DNA from 2 places in the uncultured Haliea sp. genome. Region 1 is predicted to be linked to the other one. Evidence: predicted binding sites of a transcription regulator. Region 1 holds the regulator's gene; the other holds the start of a gene.

The links. The regulator LexA, encoded in region 1, represses DNA repair genes until DNA is damaged. The targets are predictions, from matches to a motif close to ACTGTNTNTANANACAGT.
Region 2: a site for LexA is predicted at 1,520-1,537, ahead of recA (recombinase RecA). Genes of this name have one in related genera too.

What each region holds. Positions count from the first base shown of each region.
Region 1 is NZ_CAXBAE010000002.1:237,894-245,532, reverse strand. It holds gene AACZ17_RS03660 (S-methyl-5'-thioinosine phosphorylase) at 1-21, opposite strand, end outside; gene AACZ17_RS03655 (mechanosensitive ion channel family protein) at 18-1,133, opposite strand; gene AACZ17_RS03650 (DUF6763 family protein) at 1,400-1,711, shown strand; gene lexA (transcriptional repressor LexA) at 1,783-2,379, shown strand; gene AACZ17_RS03640 (hypothetical protein) at 2,399-2,641, opposite strand; gene AACZ17_RS03635 (DUF6586 family protein) at 2,711-3,175, opposite strand; gene topA (type I DNA topoisomerase) at 3,172-5,877, opposite strand; gene AACZ17_RS03625 (hypothetical protein) at 5,981-6,418, opposite strand; gene AACZ17_RS03620 (universal stress protein) at 6,552-6,992, shown strand; gene AACZ17_RS03615 (glutaredoxin family protein) at 7,021-7,293, opposite strand; gene AACZ17_RS03610 (helix-turn-helix domain-containing protein) at 7,437-7,639, shown strand, end outside.
Region 2 is NZ_CAXBAE010000002.1:75,015-82,653, reverse strand. It holds gene AACZ17_RS02885 (regulatory protein RecX) at 1-269, opposite strand, end outside; gene recA (recombinase RecA) at 401-1,450, opposite strand; gene AACZ17_RS02875 (succinylglutamate desuccinylase/aspartoacylase family protein) at 1,626-2,654, opposite strand; gene AACZ17_RS02870 (glutamate-cysteine ligase family protein) at 2,651-4,120, opposite strand; gene AACZ17_RS02865 (YbjN domain-containing protein) at 4,205-4,675, shown strand; gene mutS (DNA mismatch repair protein MutS) at 4,751-7,309, shown strand; gene fdxA (ferredoxin FdxA) at 7,453-7,639, shown strand, end outside.

The DNA of each region.
Region 1 (7,639 bases):
TGGCACGGCGCTTTCCGTCATGGGTGCTCTCCGCGCACAGCCTGCGCCAGCTCGGGCGGCGCGCTGTCCAGGTGCAGGGTACGGGTCGGGAACGCCACATCGGCCCCGTGCTCATGGATAATGTCGAGGATCTTCAACAAGACGTCCTGCTTGATGGCGTGATATTCCACCCAGACCGTGGTCCGTGTGAAGGCATACACAAAAAAGTCGAGTGACGAGGGCCCGAAAGACACAAAATTCACGATCAGGGTGCGGTTGAGGTCGATTTCGGGGTGCTTTTCCAGCATCTGTCGCACATCCGCAACAATGGACGCGAGTTTGGCTGAATCCTGGTAGCGCACACCAATCGTTTCATAAATCCGCCGGTTGAACATGCGCGACGGGTTTTCCACTGCGATCTGTGTGAAAACCGCATTCGGAACATACAGCGGACGCTGATCAAACGTGCGAATACGGGTCAGGCGCCAGCCGATATCCTCCACCGTGCCCTCGATTTCCCGATCCGGTGAGCGAATCCAGTCCCCGGGGGTGAAGGGGCGATCAAGGTAGATGCTCATCCCGCCGAAAAAGTTCGCCATCAGGTCCTTGGCGGCAAAACCGACTGCAATACCGCCAATACCGCCGAAGGCGAGTAGCCCCGAAATGGACACACCGACACTCTGCAGGGCCATCAGGCCAGCGAGAATCCAAAGGATCACCCGGATGAGTTTCGCCGTCGAATGCACGGCAGCCTTGTCCGTGGAGGCCTTGTGGCCCCGCGCAGGTGACAGCAACTCTTCTTCTGCGCCGAATATCAGACGTTGCAGGAACCAGGCCAGCATGAGAATCAGCAGCGTGTCGTAGGCTCGCAGTATGAAGGCCTGCAAATCTGCGGCGATCGGCACCCTGCCCAGAATCAGCATCAAGGCGATGAGCCAGAGCGCGACACGCAGTGGCGTTTCCACCGCAGTGATTACCACGTCGTCCCAGCGATTGCTGCTGGACTCCGCCACGCGGTGCAGGCGGCGCAGCAGGACACCGAGCAGCAGGTGGATGAGCATGGCGAGCAGGAGTAGCCCGCCGATCGCTACCAGCGGTGTGTCGAGGCCGTAGGTCGCCAGTATTCGGGACAGCGTTTGCTCTGTGGCTTCCACGTTACATCAGGCTCCTGATTTCCCGGGTTTAGACAATTTTCTTCTGTTGCCAGGCACTTGTCAGAGCCACTCAGTATAACAGCGCCATCCTCCTTTCGACATGTGCCGAGCGACATCCGCAAGCGACTGATCTGCCGCGGAAAATTCAGTGCCCCGGAAAAACGCTATGAAAAAAGGTGTTTTTAGATCGACAGCACATAATGGACAGCGCAGGTCGGCATGGTATGTTGCAGGTGACACCGAGGACTCTGGAAGGGAGCGCAGTCATGTTGAATCCCACCGTTGGCAGCTGGTACCGGGATATCGAAACGGGAGAGCTGTTCGAAGTTGTCGCCCTGGACGAAGCCGCGCGTACCGTGGAGACACAGTTCCTGGACGGCGAGGTTACCGAGTACGATCTCGAGGTCTGGCGCATGCTGCAGTTGCAGCGGGCGGCGGCACCGGAGGACTGGCGAACCCCCTTCGAGCTGGATGACGAAGACGGCCTGGATCCCGACCTGCCCTACCACCCCGAAGAGTGGAGCAACCCCCTGTCGACGATCGAACCCGACACCATGCTCGGCGTGGAGGATAGTTGAGCCCGCTTGTCGCTGCCGCGTATTACTGTATATAATCCCAGCCACTGTACAAATACACAGATGGACGGGTCATGGACAAACTCACGCAGCGACAGCAGCAGGTGCTGGACATTATCCGCCAGCATATCGACCAGACCGGCTACCCCCCTACTCGCGCCGACATCGCCAAAGAGCTGGGATTCAAGTCGGCCAATGCCGCCGAAGAACACCTGAAGGCGCTGGCGCGCAAGGGTGCGATTGAAATCATTGCTGGCGCCTCTCGTGGTATCCGCTTGCCCGAGAACCCCGGCCTTCCCATCATCGGGCGCGTTGCGGCAGGCAACCCGGTGCTCGCGCAGGAACATGTCGAGGATTACTGCGCCATTCCCGCCAACTTCTTCCGGCCGGCGGCAGACTACCTGCTACGGGTCACGGGCGACAGCATGCAGGATGTCGGCATCCTCGACGGGGACCTGCTGGCGGTGCACCGCAGCAGCGAAGCCCGCAATGGCGCCATTGTTGTCGCCCGCATCGAGGATGAAGTGACCGTGAAACGCTTTCAGCGAGGCGGTAGCCGGCACCTGGTAGAGTTGCACGCCGAGAACCCGGCCTATGCGCCGATCAAGGTTGACCTGCGCACGCAGGCGTTCGCGATCGAGGGGTTGAGTGTCGGCATCCTGCGACGCTAGCAAACGTCGTTGTGCCGGGTCAGTGAACAGTGCGCGCCCGGCCTTCACCGTTTTCGGGGCGTTCTTTTTCATTGATGCTGGCAGCGGCCTGCATGCCAGCCTGGATCATCACCTTCGCAACTTCCAGGCCGTTGTCCATCAGGTAATCACGCGCCTCATCTGAAAACTGGATGCGCAGCAGAGGCTCGGAATCGTCTTCGGCGCGTTGCAGGACAATTTCACCTTCGCCGAGATCAACAATTTCCAACAGGGCTGTGGCCACGAGAGGCTCCTCTTTTTGCATCAAATGCCAGTGTAACAGGGGGCAGATGCGACCGCCAACGCGCACTTGCTAGCATTCGTCCAGCAGGTCACCCATGCGGGAAAACGCGGCTTCAAGCTCGTCTGCCGCGACCTGCAGCGTGTCCCAGTCCAGCTGGCCAGAGGTGCTCACCGCAAGGCTGCCCTCCGTCCGCCTGGCCGGCTGCGCCGCGGGCTGCTGCAGCAGCCGGGACAGCCAGCCCTGCGTTTCAAGTTGCGCAAACTCCGTCACTTCTGCCGGTTGCGCCTTGCCCGGCGCTGCCGGCGGCAGTTCCGCAACACAGTGAGGCGGCTGCGGCGGCAATTGTGCGGGCTTCTGCAAATCGAGCAGGAACCAGCCATAGGCCGTCAGCAGGTGCTCCCGCACGGCTGGCCCAAAAGCCTGCGCCAAGGTGTTGGCGGGGACATTTTCGGCGCGCCGCGCCTGTTCCCAGGCCTGCAACAGAAGCCGGCCGAGGTACAGCGCATGATTGGCCTGGCCCCGGAGACTGCTCATGTGCGCTTGCGCGCCGCCTTGCGCTTGGGCGCGGCGCTCTTCTTTCGCGGTGCGCCTTTCGCCGCGGCCGTGCTCTTGCCCTCTTCCGTCTGCCACTTGCCATTGCGGTAGACCGCTCGCCATCCCGTCGGTTTGCCATCGCGCTCGGTCATCACATACTGCTCAGCCGCTTTCCGACTGTAGCGCACCTGGGTTCGATTGCCGTCGTCGTCCTTGACTGGCGCCGAGAACAGAAAACTGTACTTGGGGTCGATCTCGTTCTTGTGGGGCAGCAGTTCATCCACGAAGGGCGCCCGGGTCTCCCGGTTACGCGGGAACTGGCTGGCAGCCAGAAACAACCCGGCCGCACCGTCGCGCAGGATGTAGTGGTCATCCACCTTCTCGCAGGCCAGCTCCGGCATGGGCACCGGGTCCATTTTCGGCGGTGCCGCCTCCCCGTTGCGCAGCAGTTTGCGCGTGTTCTTGCACGCTTCCGCCGTGCAGCCGAAGTACTTGCCGAACCGGCCGGTTTTGAGCTGCATCTCCGCGCCACATTTGTCGCAGGCCAGCGTAGGACCATCATAGCCTTTGATCTTGAACTTGCCGGTCTCGACTTCGTAACCGGGACAGTCGGGATTATTGCCGCAGACGTGCAGTTTGCGCTGCTCGTCAATCAGGTAACTGTCCATCGCCGCATTGCACAGCGTGCAGCGATGCTTTTTCCTCAACAGGCGGGACTCGGCCTCGTCGTCCGCGTCCTCGCGAATGGCTTCGTCGCCCGGTGTCAGGTTGATGGTGTTCTTGCAGCGCTCCTTGGGCGGCAGTGCATAACCGGAGCAGCCCAGGAACACACCGGTGCTGGCGGTGCGGATCTGCATGGGCCTGCCGCACTTGCTGCACGGTATGTCCGTCGGTGTCGGCTCATTGGGCTGCATCCCGACGGGTTCCGCCTCTTCCGCCTTTTCCAGCAGTTGCCGAAAATCGGCGTAGAAACTGTCCAGAAGATCCCGCCAGTCGAGTTCGCCCTGAGCCACCGTATCCAGCCGTTCCTCCATGCTCGCGGTGAAGCCGTAGTCGAGCAGTTCGGTGAAGCTGTTCTGCAATCGCTGGGTGACGATGTCACCCATTTTCTCGGCGTAGAAACGCTTGTTCTCGAGGCGTACGTACCCACGATCCTGAATGGTTGAAATAATCGAGGCGTAGGTGGACGGGCGGCCAATGCCGCGCTTTTCAAGCTCTCGCACCAGGCTGGCTTCCCCGTAGCGCGGCGCGGGCTTGGTGAAGTGCTGCGCCGGGTCCAGGGCGACCAGCTTCAGCGTGTCCGACTTCTGGATATCGGGAAGCACTTCGTCCTCTCCCTTGCGTCCGGCAGCCCCCTGCACACGGGTGTAGCCATCAAAGCGAATGATGCGGCCCTTGGCCGACAGCTCGTAGTCGCCTGCGGTGACCGTGATGGTCGTCGCGGTGTATTCAGCGGGCGTCATCTGGCCTGCGACAAACTGTCGCCAGATCATTTCATACAGGCGCTCGGCGTCGCGTTCCATGCCCTGCAGACCCGACTGCAGCAGGTTGACGTCCGAAGGGCGAATCGCCTCGTGGGCCTCCTGGGCGCCCTCCTTGCTGCTGTAACGGTTGGGCGTGGCGGGCAGGTAGGCGGGTGGAAACTCCGCCGCGATGTAGTCGCGACAGGCCTGTACCGCGTCTTCACTGAGGTTGGTGGAATCGGTGCGCATATAGGTGATGTAGCCTGCCTCGTAGAGGCGCTGTGCCATCATCATCGTTTTCTTCACGGAAAACCCAAGGCGCGTACTGGCCGCCTGCTGCAGCGTGGAGGTGATGAAAGGCGCCGGCGCTTTCGACCGGGTGGGCTTGTCCTCTCGGTCACTGACCACATAGGGCAACTTTTCGAGCGCTTTCGTCGCCGCCCGCGCTGCCTCCTCGCTGGTCGGGCGGAAGGCGGCGCCGGCCTGCTTGCGCACCTGAAAGCGCACCGCGTCGGCATCAGCCGGCTGCAGGTCGGCGTGAATCTCCCAGTACTCCTCGGGCACGAAGGCACGGATCTCGCGTTCACGCTCGACGATCAGGCGTACCGCAACGGATTGTACCCGGCCCGCCGAAAGACCACGGGCCACCTTGGCCCACAGCAGGGGCGAAACCATATAGCCGACAACCCGGTCGAGGAAGCGCCGCGCCTGCTGGGCGTTGACCCGGTTCTGGTCCAGATGTGCAGGATGCTTGAATGCCTCGCCAATGGCCTTCTTGGTAATCTCGTTAAACACCACGCGTTGATAGCGTGAATCATCCCCCCCAATTGCTTCACGCAGGTGCCAGGCGATGGCCTCCCCTTCCCTGTCAAGGTCGGTCGCGAGGTAAATGGCATCGCTGCTGGCGGCCAGCTTGCGCAGTTCGGCCACGACCTTTTCCTTGCCCGGCAGGATCTGGTAGTCCGCCTGCCAGCCATGCTCAGGGTCAATGCCCATCCGACGCACCAACTGCTCACGCGACTTGGTCTTGCGGTGCTGGGCCTTTTCCTCGGGTGACATCTTGCGGGTAATGGCCGCCTGGGCGGCGCGTTCCTTGGCATCCACCGGCGTGGCGCTGCCGGCTGTGGGCAGGTCCCGGATGTGTCCGATGCTGGATTTGACGATAAAATCCGGACCGAGATACTTGTTGATCGTTTTCGCCTTGGCGGGCGATTCGACAATAACCAGTGATTTACCCATAGACTCCCGCGTGATCTCGCTTGGTGTGGGTCAGCAGACGCCAGCATCCACCTGCCAGCGCCCGTCAAAAAAGTCGCATATATAAAGACCCTGTCCCTCCGGGTCAAGGAATCTGTTGCGCCCAGTCCTTCAGAATAGCTGCCATCTGCTCTACGGTAGCCGCATCGCCCGCTTCTTGCCAGTACAGCCCACAGCTGTCCTCATGCACGCTTGCCGCGAGCATGGTGCCGGGGGCCGCGAGCAGCGCAGCGGGCACCGGTTCAGGCTTTGGCCCGACGGCCTGCCACCCGTCAGCACGCAGCTGCCAGACACAGCGCCGGCGGCCCTTGCCGCGGGAGGGCGGCAGTCGCAGGCCATAATAAATGACGTCGGATGCCAGGCTCTGCTGTGGTAACGCTGGCCCCGGCTGGTCGCGAAACTCGACGAAAAGCCCGTTCAACGCCGCGGTCTCCCGCAGGGTGACCTGCAGGCGCTGTCGCTTGCTGGGGAGGAAATGCGTGAGCGGCGCGAGGGCCACCAGCAGGGCGAAGGCAATCAACACATAATTCAAGGCAGGTCCTGACTCAGGTCAACGATCGGGGCAAAGTCGCCCGCGTTGCTGCCGGAGGCGCTTGTCCGGCGCGCATTGTATGCTATAACGGAACCTGATTTCTGTTCACGATTACGGGGGGTCTATGTCCAACTACAAGAAACTGATTATCGCGGTGGATCTCAGTGAAGATTCCGCAGACGTGGCCCAGCGCGCACGCGGCGTCGCACAGGGCAGCGGTGCCGAGCTGCACCTCATTCACGTCATCGAGCCCCTGAGCTTTGCCTATGGCGGCGACATCCCCATGGATTTTTCCGGTATCCAGGACGAAATCCACCAACAGGCCGCGCAGCAACTGGCGCGTTTCGGTGAGCAGTACGGGATTGCCGCCGACCGCCAGCACATCGTGCTCGGCCGTCCGGAGGTGGAAATCCACAGCAAGGCGGAGGAAATCGGCGCCGACCTCATCGTGGTGGGCAGTCACGGCCGTTACGGCCTGGCACTCCTCATGGGCTCTACCGCCAACGGCGTCCTGCATGGCGCGTCCTGTGATGTTCTCGCCGTCAGGGTCGGCAACCGGTCCTGAGCCCTGCTGCGCCGCGGCTCGCGGCGCGCTACCCCTGCCCGCCGTCACCGCCATCGATGAAATCCAGCAGCTGCTGGGGCGAAAACGGCCAGTCCAGCTCGCACCCGTCCTGCCGGTACAGCACCGGGATGCGGGTTGCGTAGCGCACAAACAGCTGCTCATCCTCGCTGATATCCACGGCATCGTAGTCGCTGATCAGCGCCTCCTGCACAGCCAGATCCAGTAAGGCAGCAGCCTGTTCGCACAGGTGACACGCAGACGTCCCGTAGAGTGTGAGTGGACTTTGACAAAGCTCTGGCACCTGCTGGCTCCCTGTTGTTTAATGCGGCTCGCCTGCTGCACGCCTCACCCAAACGCAGGATTGCGGCCGCAGGCAGTCGGAGGTTATGATTCTTCAGTACAGCATAATGAACCGCACCATTGCGAAGCCAGGGAGTACCTGACGTGGCACTGTTTTCCCAACCCACCGCCCGCGCGCTGGCCATACTCGATCTGCTGATGGCGAACCCGCAACAGGCCTTTGGTTTGACGGAAATGACGCGTCGCCTGAACCTCAACAAGGCCACCTGTCACGCCATCCTGACCACGATGGCCAATTACGGCTTCCTGGTTCAACATCCCAAAACCAAGGCGTATCGCCTCGGCCC
Region 2 (7,639 bases), 160 kb from region 1:
CCGTAGCCTCGGTCCAGTCGCTGGCGCAGTAGACTTTCGGCATAGCGTGCATCGCTCTGCAGGTTCTCCGCGGCAAGATCGTCCAGCACGCGGCTCACCAGCGCTGCGTCGTCGAAACGACGCTGAAGCTTGGTTTGTAACTCGCTGCGAGCGTGCTCACGCCGCGCCAACAGGTCCATGGCAGCACTGCGTATATCCGCCGCAGAGGCTGCGGCCGGCCCGCGGCCCGCCGGACCCTGCGTATCAGGATGGATGGATTGATCAGACATGGACGCCATGATAACGCGAGCCATCGGCATTGCGATGGGTGATAAAAGAGGTGCCGGGCACGCGAGAGTGGGGGTGAGTGGAGCCCGGCACCTGGAAATCGACCCCGGGCGCACAGCACCCGGGCTTCGCCTTACTCCTCGTCCGGCAGATCGGCTTCAGCAGCCGGCGCAACCTTTTTTGCCGGAGGCGCTGCAGCGACCATGGTCTGACGACGGATTTCGGCTTCTATCTCCTCGGCGATGGGCAGGTTCTCTTCGAGGAAGCGTGCCGCATTGGCCTTGCCCTGACCGATCTTGTCTCCCTTGTAGGCGTACCAGGCACCGGATTTGTCGATCAGATTGAGCTTCACACCCCAGTCGATCACCTCACCCATGTGGTAGATGCCCTTGCCGTACATAATCTGGAATTCAGCCTGCTTGAAGGGTGGAGACACCTTGTTCTTCACCACCTTGACGCGGGTTTCGTTGCCGACCACCTCGTCGCCCTCCTTCACCGCACCGATGCGGCGGATGTCCAGGCGTACCGATGAGTAGAACTTCAGTGCGTTGCCACCGGTGGTCGTTTCCGGGTTGCCGAACATCACGCCGATCTTCATGCGAATCTGGTTGATGAAGATCACCAGGCAATTGCTGTGCTTGATGGCCCCGGTGAGCTTGCGCATGGCCTGACTCAGCAAGCGCGCCTGAAGACCGACGTGGGAATCCCCCATTTCGCCTTCGATTTCCGCCTTCGGCGTCAAGGCGGCAACCGAGTCGATGACCAGCACGTCCACCGCGCCGGACCGCACCAGCATCTCCGCGACTTCCAGTGCCTGCTCTCCGGTATCCGGTTGAGACAGGATCAGGTCATCCACGCAGACGCCGAGTTTTTCGGCATAGCTGGGGTCAAGGGCGTGCTCGGCGTCGATAAACGCCGCTGTGCCCCCTGCTTTCTGCGACTCGGCGATCACCTGCAGTGTCAGTGTCGTCTTGCCCGAGGACTCGGGGCCGTAGATCTCGCAGATGCGCCCCTTGGGCAGGCCGCCGATGCCGAGCGCAATATCCAGACCGAGTGAACCGGTCGAGATCGCGGGCATGGCCACACGCTCGTTGTCGCCCATGCGCATCACCGTACCCTTGCCGAACTGGCGTTCGATCTGGCTGAGGGCTGCATCCAGTGCTTTCTGCTTGTTGGCGTCCATAATCGACGGCTCCTGTCATTGATGGCCTGTGCGGCGAAGGTTGCGGGTGCCAGATTCCCGGACCCGAGTACTGTATATATACTCAGTGCATTGGCTGTGAATTGCAAGCCCCCTGAACCACCAAATCTGCCCGGCGATCAGGGATGTGCCTGCCTGGGCGACAGGTCGGCGGGAATCAGGATGACACGCTGGCCTGCGGGACCGCGTAGAACAGGCAATCACTGCGGGCGATGGCGACGTTGGTGGTGATCATGAACAGTGTCATTTTCGCCGCCGGGTAAAGGCGCCCTCCGACGCAGCGCAGCAAGCTGGAAAGCACACAGCGCCCCCCCGCGTCCTGGGCCCAGAACCGGCTCCGCAGGTCTCCGCGTATCCAGCCCAGCGGCTCATCGGGATCGACGGTAGCGAAATTGAAATGCTCCATGTCCTGCCGCAGGGTGACGTCAGCCGCGCTGTCAGGCGCCTCGCCGTAGGCCAGGGTCACGCCGGGATTCAGATGCAGCCGCACGGGATCCTGCAGGATCTCCAGCGCCCAGACCGGCTCATCCCCCGCCAGCACGCGATCACTGTCAAAGTAGCGACACAGGCCCTCCCAGGCCAATTCGTGGGCGCGCTCGTCAAGCCGACCACCCACTTCAACCGTGACCGTGGGGTAACTGTGTTCACTGATTTCCATCAACGCGCCAAGGTTGAGGCGGGTCACGATCATGCGTTCCGTAAACAGCGCGACCAGCGCGTCGTGTTCACGGTCGAGGTGCGTGCAGACCCCGAAGGCCGGCCCACTGCCGGAGGTGTTGTGCAGGTCGATAACCGCCTCCGGGTGGTGCACGCGCAGGATCTGCAGGATTTCCTCTGCGAGGAGGCCCTCGGCACCCTCAAAGGGCGGCTTGAAGCAGCGGTTCAGGTCGCGCACGCCGGGCAGCATGCGATGGCTGAACAACGGCGGCCGCAGTGCCGCCTCGACGGAACCGATGATGCACACGCAGTTGACGGCAGGCTGGCGACCCGACTTGATCCAGCGGAACAGGGCCATCAGGCCGGACGGCTCGTTACCATGCAGGAGCGTGACCAGCGCCCGCGTGCGACGGGTATCCCGCCCGTCCAGAAAGACACTCGCGGGGCCACCGAGGATCTGCAGAAACTCCTCTACGGTGTCGCCGATTTCCGTCGCCAGCGGATTCCGCAGGAAGCGCACCCGCCTCACTGCGGCCACTCCGCTACCGGCTCATTGGTCTCGCTGCGCAAGCGGTAAGCCTCGAGCATGACGCTCAACTGCGTTAGATCCGGGCGTGTTCTGGACTCCGGCTGCCCGAGATGCGCCAGCTGCCAGCGCGCCCCGGTCTGCCCCGTGGCCAGCCGCCGCTCGATGATCCCCAGATAGCGGTCGGACTCTGTGCCGGCGATACCGATGGCATCCAGGCCGCGACGGGCCACGGGCAACATGTCCGCGACCAGGCTGGCTGCGGATTGCTCCTCGCACACTGTCTGCTGCGGACGCGGCCAGACCAGTCGGGCCGCCAGCCCCTCCTGGGCAGCGCGGTAGAAATTGTGTTCAGCAATCGAAAACGGCAGGGCTGGCAACCAGCGTTGCAGCCCGGGCTGCAGCCCTTCCGCCATGCCGATCAGGAAGGCCGCATTGGCCACCATGTCGGCGGCGGTGGGCCCCGCCGGCAGGGTGCGCATCTCGATACGCAGATGACCGCCGGCGGCAGCGTCGTACACCGCGCGATTCCACAACCACACCGTGCTTTGATGCAGCTGTAACTCGCGCAGTTCCTGACTGGCAGGATCGTCGGCCTCCTCGGCGCAAACCGGCAACAGGGGCTGGTAGAGACGCACCGCCTCGGCAAACAGCTCCAGCGCATCGCGGCGCACCCAGCCCTGGCCAAAGTTCACCCGGGCAGGCTCTTTCCAGGCGTAGCGGTCGGGCAGACGCGTGTCGATGGACTGCTTGAACAGCGGGATACGCGTTTCCTGCCACAGGCTATGGCCGAACAGGGTTGGGGAATTGCCCGCCACCGCCAGCGCCAGCGGGGTAACGGCCTGGATCGCGTTGAAGACATCCGCAAACCGCTCAGGCGCCACGCGATAGTGAACCTGGAACGAGGTATTGGCGCCCTCCAGGGTGATATCGTCCATGTCCAGCTGCAGCGGATGCTGCCCGTTGATATTGATGGTGAAGCGGCGTCCCCGGCGGGCAATCAGTTGCTCCACCAGCGCGGCAAAGCGCCGTTTTGGCGTCATGCAGGCGGGCCCGAAGTCATCGCGCTGCAGCGTGGGCAGGATGCCGATGGGCACCACCTGCGCAGCCCGCTGTGCCGCCAGCTGGCGCAGCGTTCCCAGCTTGCGGCAGATTTCCTCTTCCAGCGAGAGAAAGGGGCTGTCCGCCACTGCGACCGGGCTCAGGTTGTACTCGAGGTTGTAGCGGTTGAGTTCCAGTGTCAGCTGCTCGTCGCCCGCCGCCGCCTGCAGCTCCTCGTTGAGGTGTGCGGGCCTGCCCGCACCATCCACAACGTACAGCTCCAGTTCAGCGCCCAATGACGCCGGCCCCTCACCGAAGCCGGGCACCCCCAGCAGTGCCTCCAGACGCTGCAGGTTCGCCTCGAGCCGCTGGCTGAAGCGCTGATAGTCGGCAGTGGAAAACTGCACGGTGTGGATATCGGTGCCCATGGCATCGTTATAGCACAGAAGCCGGTGGAGGATAGTCCGGGCATGACGTAAAATCGGGACTACCCAATTGCCACTGGTTGTCCCATGTCCACCCCCGTCACACCTGATCGAGCACTGCTGGAACGCTGGCTGAACGCCAGCGCCGTACAGAATTACCTGTGCGAGCACTGCGATAACCTGCACATCAGCGAAATCAGGTCGCAGGAGGGCGTACTGGACAGCCGCCTGATTCCCGAGAGCTTTGGCCTGCTGTTCACCACAGAGCTGGAAATCCGCCCCATGGCCCTGCTTGCCCTGTCCGCCGATCTGGGGCGGTTGAACATGGAGTACCCGGTGCTCAAGCTGTTCCTCGACGTGGTGGACGACGCGACGCCACAGCTGGTAGCCGCCGCCATTTTCCCCGGCAATGCCGGCATTACCGAAAGCCAGTTCAATCACTTCGTTGCCATGACCATGCAGGCCATGCTGCAGCTGGCGGAAGAATGCCTGCGGCTTGATTACCTCTTATCCGAGGATGGCTCCACGCGTCAGCGGCCGCGCTCGGTGGTGCATTGAAGAGACGGCCACTGTGGCCTGCATGCCCGCCCCTGCGTTAACCCACCGATCCAAGGAACAGGCAGCACGCAATACATGACCAGCGAATCCGCAACTGTGCACACCCCGATGATGCAGCAGTACCTGAAAATCAAGGCGCAGCATCCGCGTGACCTGGTGTTCTATCGCATGGGCGATTTTTACGAACTCTTCTTCGACGACGCGAGGCGTGCTGCGGAGCTCCTCGACATTACCCTGACCGCGCGGGGCAAATCCGCCGGCGAGCCCATCCCCATGGCGGGCGTGCCCTACCATGCAGCGGAGGGTTATCTCGCGCGCCTGGTCAAGAGCGGCGTTTCGGTGGCCATCTGCGAGCAGATCGGCGACCCGGCGACCAGCAAGGGCCCGGTGGAACGCCAGGTTGTGCGGGTTGTGACCCCCGGTACCCTGAGTGACGAGGCGCTGCTGGAGGAACGCAGTGACAACCTGTTGCTCGCGGTAGCGGAGCACAGGGGCCGCTTCGGCCTGGCCTGGCTGGACCTCGCCAGCGGCCGTTTCCGCGTCCTCGAAGTCGAGGGTGATGAGGCACTCGCCAGTGAACTGCAGCGATTGAATCCGGCGGAGGTGCTGTTCCAGGACACGCTTGGCCTGCCCCTGCTCAGCGCACGGCGTGGCGCGCGAGCACAACCGGTCTGGGAGTTCGACCAGGACAGCGCGCGTCGTGCCCTGAACACTCAGTTCCAGACCCACGACCTGCAGGGTTTCGGCTGTGAGAGCCTGGGGCTGGCACTCGGCGCCGCGGGTTGCCTGCTGCAGTACGTGAAGGACACCCAGCGCAGCAATCTGCCGCATATCCGTAGCATCGCGCATGAAAATCGCGCCGAGAGCGTGATTATGGATGCCGCCACGCGACGCAACCTGGAGATTGACCGCAACCTCGCCGGCGGCGACACGCACACGCTGTTTTCCGTGATGGACCACTGCGTCACCGCCATGGGCAGTCGCCTGCTGCGCCGCTGGCTGCATCGCCCGCTGACCGACACGGCAGTGCTCGGTCTGCGTCAGGGAGCGGTGCGCGCGCTCTGCGATGACTACCGCTTCGAAGCGCTGCGCACTGCGCTGAAACCCATAGGCGATATGGAGCGTATTCTCAGCCGCGTTGCGCTGCGTTCCGCGCGACCGCGGGACCTGACCCGCCTGCGCAGTTCGCTGGCCGCACTGCCCACGCTGCGCGAGGCGCTCGCCACCTGTCGCGCGGATCGTCTCGACGCACTCTCCGTGCAGGCGGCGGAATACCCGCAGCTCTGCCAGCTGCTGGAACGCGCTGTGTGCGAGAATCCACCGGTGGTCATTCGTGAGGGCGGTGTGATCGCCACCGGCTACGATGCCGAACTCGACGAGCTGCGCCGCATCAGTAGCAACGCAGGCGACTATCTGCTGGAAATTGAAGCGCGGGAGCGTGCGGCGACCGGCATCAGTACCTTGAAAGTGGGCTACAACCGCGTCCACGGTTATTTTATCGAAATCAGCCGCGCACAGTCGGCCCGCGCGCCAGACACCTACCAGCGTCGCCAGACGCTGAAGAATGCGGAGCGCTTTATCACACCGGAACTCAAGGCCTTCGAGGACAAGGCGCTCTCGGCTCGCAGTCGCGCGCTGGCGCGGGAAAAAATGCTCTACGAGGCCCTGGTTGAAACCCTCAACGAACAGCTGGCGCCGCTGCAGGACACGGCATCTGCCGTCGCCGAGCTGGACGTGCTCGGCACCCTGGCAGAACGCGCCGAACAGCTGCGCCTGTGCCAGCCTGAGTTCACGCAGGAACAGGTTTTCGAGGTGGAGGCCGGCCGCCACCTGGTGGTGGAACAGGTGCTGGAGGAGCCGTTTATCGCCAACGACACACTGCTCAACGATCAGCGGCGCATGCTGCTGATCACCGGTCCCAACATGGGCGGTAAATCCACCTACATGCGCCAGAACGCCTTGATCGCCCTGCTCGCCCATGTCGGCAGCTTCGTGCCGGCGAACCGCGTACGGCTGTCACCCATGGACCGCATCTTCACTCGCATCGGCTCCTCGGATGACCTCGCCAGCGGGCGTTCGACTTTTATGGTGGAGATGACCGAGACCGCCAACATCCTGCACAACGCGACCGAGCGCAGCCTGGTACTGATGGATGAAGTGGGCCGCGGCACAAGCACCTTCGACGGTCTCAGCCTCGCCTGGGCGGCTGCCGTCCAGCTGGCCCGCACCGTGCGGGCCTTCACGCTTTTCGCCACCCACTATTTCGAGCTCACCGTCCTGCCGGAACAGTGCCCGACCATGGCCAACGTGCACCTGGACGCCACGGAACACGAGGACCATGTGGTGTTTCTGCACAACATCCAGGAGGGGCCGGCAAACCGCAGCTTTGGCCTGCAGGTGGCGAAGCTGGCGGGTATACCGGACACGGTGCTGCGCGCCGCCCGCGAGAAGCTGCAGGCGCTGGAGCGCGCCCCCGGGCGCGAAGACCCCTTGCCGGCACCCACCCAGGCTGAGCTGTTCGCCAGCACTGAACCACACCCTGCGGTCTCCCTTCTGGAAAACACCGACCCGGATGCCCTGACCCCCCGGGAAGCACTGGAGCTGCTCTACCGCCTCCGTGACACCCTGGGCTAGGGCAAGCCCGCTGGTGGCCGCCCTGCCCGCGGGAAAACAGCCCGGCGCGAACCCTTTAAAACTCCGGGCGCAGCGGTTAAACTTCCGACCCGAAACGGGCGCCCACGGGGCAGAGGCGCCCCTGCAAATGAGGCAAAACTGGCATGACTTTTGTTGTAGGTGAACAGTGTATCAAGTGCAAACACACAGACTGCGTGGAAGTCTGTCCAGTTGACTGCTTTTACGAGGGGCCGAATTTTCTGGTCATTCACCCCGACGAGTGCATCGATTGCGCACTCTGCGAGCCCGAATGCCCGGTAGACGCCATCTATTCCGAAGACGAGCTGCCGG